Regions from separate parts of the Agrococcus sp. AC640b genome, predicted to be linked through region 2. Evidence: riboswitches for the same ligand, from Rfam matches in the RefSeq annotation. Region 2 holds a riboswitch; the other holds the start of a gene.

Region 1 (3,398 bases), on a different contig from region 2:
ATGGAACTGCGCGATCACTCGGCCGACGAGCACGCGAGCGACCCCCGCAGCCGCTGGGGCACGCTGCGGGGCAGCGGCGCATCGACCCTCTGGGTCGCGATCCCCGTCGCGATCGTCCTGGCTGCCGGCATCGGCGTGCTCGTGACGCTCACGGGCGTCGCCGGTCCGCGTCCCGTCATCGGCGGGATCGCCTTCGCGTTCGTCACCGTCTGGCCCTGCTTCGGCCTCGCATGGGCGCTCGTCGTCGATCGCGAGACGCTGCACGGTGCCGTCGACCGCCCCGAGGAGTCGGTCGAGTCGCAGTGGTACGACGCCGCTGCCAGCAAGGCGTTCACAGACGTGCTGCTCGTCGTCGGCCTGGGCACCACCGTCGTCGCGTTCGGCGGCCTCGAGCCGCCAGCGGTCGTCGTGCTGCCTGCGGTCATCGTGGTCGCCATGGTCGCCTTCGGCGTGCGCTACCTGCTCGTCAGGACGAGGGGCTGACGGCGTGCGCAACGAGCTGCCGGCGCTGCGACGCGAGCGCGGCTGGTCGCAGCAGCGGCTCGCCGACGAGCTCGGGGTCTCGCGGCAGACGATCATCTCCATCGAACGCGGCCGCTTCGACCCGTCGCTGCCGCTCGCGTTCCGCCTCGCCCGCACGTTCGACCGTGCGATCGAGGACATCTTCGACGACGCGAGCGGGGTGGGCTGAGCGGCTCCTGCCGAGCAGACGCTGCCGTCGCTCGTCAGGCGAGCGGCTCCACCACGACGGGGAACGCGATCTTCGCCGTGCGGCCGTCGCCGGACGACCTGCCCGTCAGGCGGCGCCCGATCCAGGGCATCACATGCGTGCGGTAGTAGGCGGCGTCGCGGCGACCCTCCGCCGTCGTCGCCGGCACGAGGTCGCGCCACGCCGCGGGCGCCTCGTGATCGAGTGCGCGCAGGAACGTCGTCGCGGCCCGCGCGTGGCCTGCGGCGTTGAGGTGCAGGCGGTCGTCGGTCCAGAATCGTCCGTGCCGCAGCTCGACGTCGGTCCAGTTGTCGACGAACGGCACGTCGAGATCGACCGACCATGCGCGCACCGCGTCGCGCAGCGCGTCGCCGCGACGGCCCATGAGCCCGCCGCCCGCCATGACGCCGGAGGGGTTCGCCCCCGAGACCATCACGGGCGTGATGCCCGCGTCGAGGATGCGGTGCACGGCCTGCTCGAGTCGCCCGCTGACCCAGTCGATCGTGACGCGCGGGCGCAGGATGTCGTTGCCGCCGCCGTTGATGGACACGTGCGAGGGCCGCAGCGCGATCGCGGCGTCGAGCTGCTCGTCGAGGATCCTGCCGAGCTTGCGGCCGCGCACGGCGAGGTTCGCGTACTCGATGGGCGCTCCCTGCGCCGTCGCGAGGCCGACGGCGGCCAGGTCGCCCCAGCCGCGCACGGTGCCGTCCGGCTGGTCGTCGCCGTAGCCCTCCGTGAACGAGTCGCCGATCGTCACGAGCCGAGAGACATGCACGTCACCAGGCTACGTCGCGACTACGATGATCGGATACCACGGGAGTCCGGTGCGCCGGGCTGAGAGGGAGGCCGAAGCCTCCGACCGTCGAACCTGATCCGGGTCATGCCGGCGCAGGGAGCGATCTCACCCGTGCCGTTCATCCGAAAGGCACTCCATGTCCCACCCCACCTCCACGCCCGCAGCCTCGACCGCCCCCGCGGCGCGGCGTCCGCGCCTGCGCTGGCGCGTCGTCGACATCGTCACCGCCGCCGTGCTCGGCGTCGCCTGCGGCCTGCTGTTCGTGCTCTGGAACGCCGTCGGCGGCGCCTGGTTCGGCGTCATGGACGCGCTGACGCCCGGCTTCGGCGGCATCGCCGTGGGCATCTGGCTCATCGGCGGCGTCATCGGCGGCCTCGTCATCCGCAAGCCGGGCGCCGCGCTGTTCGTCGAGCTGCTCGCAGCGCTCGTGTCGACGCTGCTGGGCAGCCAGTGGTCGATCGAGACGCTCTACTCGGGGCTCGCGCAGGGCATCGGCGCAGAGCTGATCTTCGCGCTCTTCCTCTACCGCCGCTTCGGCATCCCCGTCGCGATGCTCGCGGGCGTCGGCGCGGCGGTCGCGGCGTGGACGCTCGAGCTGTTCCTCTCCGGCAACCTCGCGCTCAGCGCCGAGTTCCTCGCCATCTACCTGGCGTCCCTCGTCGTCTCCGGTGCGCTGCTGGCGGGCCTCGTCGGCTGGCTGCTCGTTCGCGCGCTCGCCGCGACCGGCGCCCTGCAGCGATTCGCCGCGGGACGCGAGGCGAGTCGAACCGCGTGACGGGCGCCGCGATCCGCGCGGCCGGCTGGGGCTGGCGTCATGCGGCGCGCACGGCCCCTGCCGTCTCCGGGCTCGACCTCGCGATCGCCGCGGGGGAGCGCGTGCTGCTGCTGGGCCCCTCCGGCGCGGGCAAGTCGACCCTGCTGGCGGGACTCGCGGGCGTGCTCGGCGACGCGGAGGATGGCGAGGAGACCGGCTCGCTCGCCGTCGACGGCGTGCACCCGGCCGGGCTGCGAGGCACGGCAGGGCTCGTGCTGCAGGATCCGCAGTCGAACACGATCCTGTCGAGGGTCGGCGACGACGTCGCCTTCGGGTGCGAGAACCTGCGCGTGCCGCCCGACGAGATCTGGAGCCGCGTGCACGCGGCGCTCGAGGCCGTCGGCCTCGACGTCGCGCTCGACCGGTCGACGGCGGCGCTCTCGGGCGGGCAGCGTCAGCGCCTGGCGCTCGCTGGCGTGCTCGCGATGCGGCCGGGACTCCTGCTGCTCGACGAGCCGACGGCGAACCTCGACCCCGAGGGGGCCTTGGAGGTGCGCGATGCCGTCGCGCGCGCCGTGGCCGAGACGGGCGCGACGCTCGTCGTCGTGGAGCATCGCGTGAGCACGTGGCTGCCGGTCGTCGACCGCGTCGTCGTGCTCGACCCCGGTGGTGGCGTGCTCGCAGACGGTCCCGCCGACCGCGTGCTCGCCGAGCACGGCGACGCGCTCGCCGAGCGCGGCGTGTGGGTGCCTGGGCACCCGGTCGAGGTCGACAGGGCCGTCGTGCCAGGGCAGGAGCTCCTGGCTGCCGAGGCGCTCGTCGTCGGTCGGGGAACCCCCGTGCAGCCCCCGATCGACCTCGCGCTCGAGGCAGGGACGTCGACGGTCGTCGTCGGACCCAACGGCGCTGGCAAGTCGACGCTCGCCCTCACGATGGCCACGCTGCTGCGGCCGCTCGGCGGGGCGCTCGTCGCCCGCGAGGCGCTGGCGGGCGGCCTCGGCGACGATCCGACGCGATGGCGCTCGAGCGTCCTCGCGACCCGCATGGGCATGGTGTTCCAGGAGCCGGAGCATCAGCTGCTCGGTCGCAGCGTGCGCGACGAGCTCGCGCTGGGGCTGCGCGCCGTCGGCGTGCCCGAC
Region 2 (3,398 bases):
CGAGTCGACTGCGCGGTGAGCGCCGTCACGACGGCCATGCCGTAGCCGCCGTGCGCGGCGATCGCCTTCAGATCGGCCTGGATGCCCGCGCCTCCAGACGGGTCGCTGCCGGCCACGCTCACGACGCGCGGCACCCGGCCGGTCACGCCTGAGCTCCGGCCTGCGCGACGGCGGCACGCCACGCGTCGACGAGCGAGGCTGCCGCGGCACCGGGGTCGGACGCGGCGCTCACGGCCGACACGACGGCGACGCCTGCGACGCCGGCACGGGCGAGATCAGCGACGTCGTCGACGGCGACGCCACCGATCGCGATGCATGGCAGGTCGGTCGCGGCCGCGAGGGCGCCGATGCCCGCGACGCCCAGCGCCGGCGGATGGTCGGGCTTCGTCGCCGTCGCCCGCAGCACGCCGACGCCGAGGTAGTCGAGCGTGCCGGCCGGCATCGCCGCGGCCTCGGCGAGGTGCCCGTGCGTCGACGCCGTCCACCCCACGACGGCGTCGGCCCCGAGATGCCTGCGTGCAGTGGCAGGCGACACGTCGCGCTGCCCGAGGTGCACGCCGTCGACGCGTGCACCGGCGTCGCGGGCCGCGAGCACGACGTCGAGCCGGTCGTCGACGAGCAGCAGCGCGCGCCCCGCGACGACGCTCGACAGCAGCACCGACTGCTCCACGAGCTCGCGAGCGCTCGCGCGCTTCGCCCGCAGCTGCACGACCGCGATGCCTGCAGCCATCGCTGCGTCGACGACGGCGACGAGCGCATCGACGTCGAGCCGCTCGTCGGTGACGAGATGCACGCCCCCGACCCCTGCCGAGATCATCGCGGGATCACCTGCTCGACGCTCGTGCGCGTCAGCCGAGCATCGTCGAGATCGGCGGGCTCGAGGCTCGCGAGCGCGTCGACGAACGCGACCGCGAAGGATCCGGGCCCGGAGGCGACCTCCGCAGCTCGCTCGGCGGCGCGCGCGTGCACGAACGAGGCCGCGACTGCGGCCGACAGCGGCGCGCACACCGCGAGGAACGCCGCCATCGTCGCACCCAGCGAACAGCCGCCACCCGTGACCTGCGTCAGCAGGCGCGAGCCGCCGGGCACGCGAACGATCGTCGCGCCGTCGGTCACGAGGTCGACGGCGCCCGAGACGGCGACGACCGCGCCGGTGTCGGTCGCGAGTCGCACGGCGACGTCGGCAGCTGCATCCGGTCCGTCCGTCGCGTCGACGCCGCGCCCGCCGCGCCCTGCGCCCGCGAGCGCCAGCACCTCGGAGGCGTTGCCGCGCACGATCGCCGGCCCGTGCCCGAGCAGCTCGTGCGCGAGCGCCGTGCGCACCGGCAGGGCGCCGACGGCGACGGGGTCGAGCACCCAGCGGTCGGTGGCGACGACGACCTCGCGCGCCGCGGCGCACTGCTCGAGGGTGGGTGTGCCGAGGTTCACGAGCACGCCGCCCGCGTCGCCCGCGAACAGGCCGGCCTCGTCGGGGATGTCGACCATCGCGGGGCTCGCGCCGAGCGCGAGCAGCACGTTGGCCGTGAAGCCGGCGACGACGTGGTTCGTGATGCACTGCGCGAGCGGCGACGCCGCCCGCACTGCTGCCAACGCCTCGGAGGGCGTGGCGTGGACGTGGTGGACGTGTGCCATGGATGACATCCCTTGCGCGAGTACGAGCTCGATCAGGTTCGACGGGTGTGCTCTCAGCCCCGGTCGGGGCACCCCGTGTCGTGCCGACGACCGTAGCACGAGCACGCATCCCAGGCAGCGCACCGGTGAGGGTACCCTTACTGATGGCCGCGCCTGCGATCGTGCGCGTGCCTCCCAGTCCCGGAAGGTTCCCGCATGCCCGCGCGCGCCGACGCGTCCCCCCTCCCCGAGCGCACCGCGGGCCCCAGGCGTCTCGTGGCGCGCACGGCCTTCGGCGCGTGGCGTCGTGCGCTGCCCGGTCTCGCGGGCATCACGGTGCACCAGGTGTGCGAGATCGCCGTGCCCGTCGTCGTCGGACTCGTCATCGACCGCGGCATCGTCGCGCAGGATCCCATCGCGCTGTGGACATGGCTCGGCGTGCTCGTGGCCGTGTTCCTCACCCTCGCGCTCGCGTTCCAGGTCGGCATCCTCTTCGGGCTGCGCGGCATGGAGGAGGCGCACCACGGCCTGCGGATGCGCACGACGTGGCGCATGCTCGACCCACGCGGCTTCGGCGACAGGCCGCGCTCGGCCGGTGAGCTGCTCGGCATCGGCGGCTCCGACGTGCAGACCGTCTCCGGCGGCGTCATGCTGCTCGTCTTCCCGCTCGCCGAGCTCGCCGCCGTCGTCGTGGCGGGCATCGTGCTCGTCAGCATCTCGTGGCCGCTCGGCGTCGCCGTCATCGCAGGCGGCCCGCTGTTCCTGCTCGCGCTCGACCGCGTCGGGCGGGCGCTGCGCGAGCGCGCGGAGGCCGAGCAGCAGGTGACGGCGGATGCCGCGACGCTCGCCGCCGACGTCATCGGCGGGTTCCGCACCCTGTCGGCGCTCGGCGCGACGGCGCAGGCTGGCGACCGCTACCGACGCGCGAGCGGTCGCGCGCTCGATGTGGCCCTCGCAGCGCGGCGCACGGAGGCGTGGTTCGTGGCGGTGTCGCGCATCTCGACGGGATCCTTCGTCGCGTGCATCGGCATCGCCGCCGTGGCGCTGGCGCTCGGCGGCAGCATCTCGGTCGGCCAGCTCATCACCGTCGTCGGCGTCGTGCAGGTCGTCATGGGTCCGCTGCAGGCGCTCGCGGTCGAGGTGGGCGCCACCTGGGCGCGCGCCACGGCATCCGCGTCGCGTGTGCTGTCGCTGCTGCAGGCGCCGACCTCGCATGCCGCTGGCGATGCCGGCGGAGGCGACGCCGACGACGGAGGCGACGGAGGCGACGGAGGCGAGCACGGCATCCGCGTCGAGCGGGTCGCAGGCGAGCACCTCCGCGGGGTGTCGCTGCACGTCGCTCGCGGCGAGATCGTAGGCGTCGTCGCCGACGCTCCTGCGGCCGCCGAGCTCGTGGCGCTGCTCGGCGGCACCCGAGCACCCGACGTCGGCTCGGTGCACGTCGATGGGCACGACCTCGCCACCCTGCCCGCCATGCGCCGCCACGAGCACGTCGTCGCCGCACCCCATGCGGCCCACGCGATCGCCGGATCGGTCGCACGCAACGTGCACGGCCGCGGCACCGACGCCGACGCGCGCCGCGCGCTGACCGCCTCGGCGTTCGACGACGCGCTCGCGACGCTGCCGCACGGGATCGCGACCGACGTCGGACCCTCGGGACGCTCCCTGTCGGGCGGGCAGCGGCAGCGCCTGGCCCTCGCTCGCGCCTACGCGGCTCCTGCCCCCGCGCTCGTGCTCCACGACCCGACGACCGCCGTCGACGCCGTCACCGAGCTGCGCATCGCGGA

The links. Region 2 has a riboswitch for thiamine pyrophosphate ahead of thiM (hydroxyethylthiazole kinase). Riboswitches for the same ligand answer to the same signal wherever they lie in the genome.
Region 1: linked by a shared signal. The riboswitch ahead of ACZ6H8_RS03430 (ECF transporter S component) and the one ahead of thiM (hydroxyethylthiazole kinase) in region 2 are both predicted to bind thiamine pyrophosphate.

What each region holds. Positions count from the first base shown of each region.
Region 1 covers NZ_CEEDMM010000005.1:87,870-91,267, forward strand. Annotated here, with positions in the region: gene ACZ6H8_RS03415 (hypothetical protein) at 1-483, shown strand; gene ACZ6H8_RS03420 (helix-turn-helix transcriptional regulator) at 488-691, shown strand; gene ACZ6H8_RS03425 (SGNH/GDSL hydrolase family protein) at 726-1,484, opposite strand; TPP riboswitch at 1,513-1,621, shown strand; gene ACZ6H8_RS03430 (ECF transporter S component) at 1,642-2,280, shown strand; gene ACZ6H8_RS03435 (ABC transporter ATP-binding protein) at 2,277-3,398, shown strand, end outside.
Region 2 covers NZ_CEEDMM010000017.1:49,564-52,961, reverse strand. Annotated here, with positions in the region: gene thiD (bifunctional hydroxymethylpyrimidine kinase/phosphomethylpyrimidine kinase) at 1-146, opposite strand, end outside; gene ACZ6H8_RS08035 (thiamine phosphate synthase) at 143-793, opposite strand; gene thiM (hydroxyethylthiazole kinase) at 814-1,632, opposite strand; TPP riboswitch at 1,624-1,718, opposite strand; gene ACZ6H8_RS08025 (ABC transporter transmembrane domain-containing protein) at 1,828-3,398, shown strand, end outside.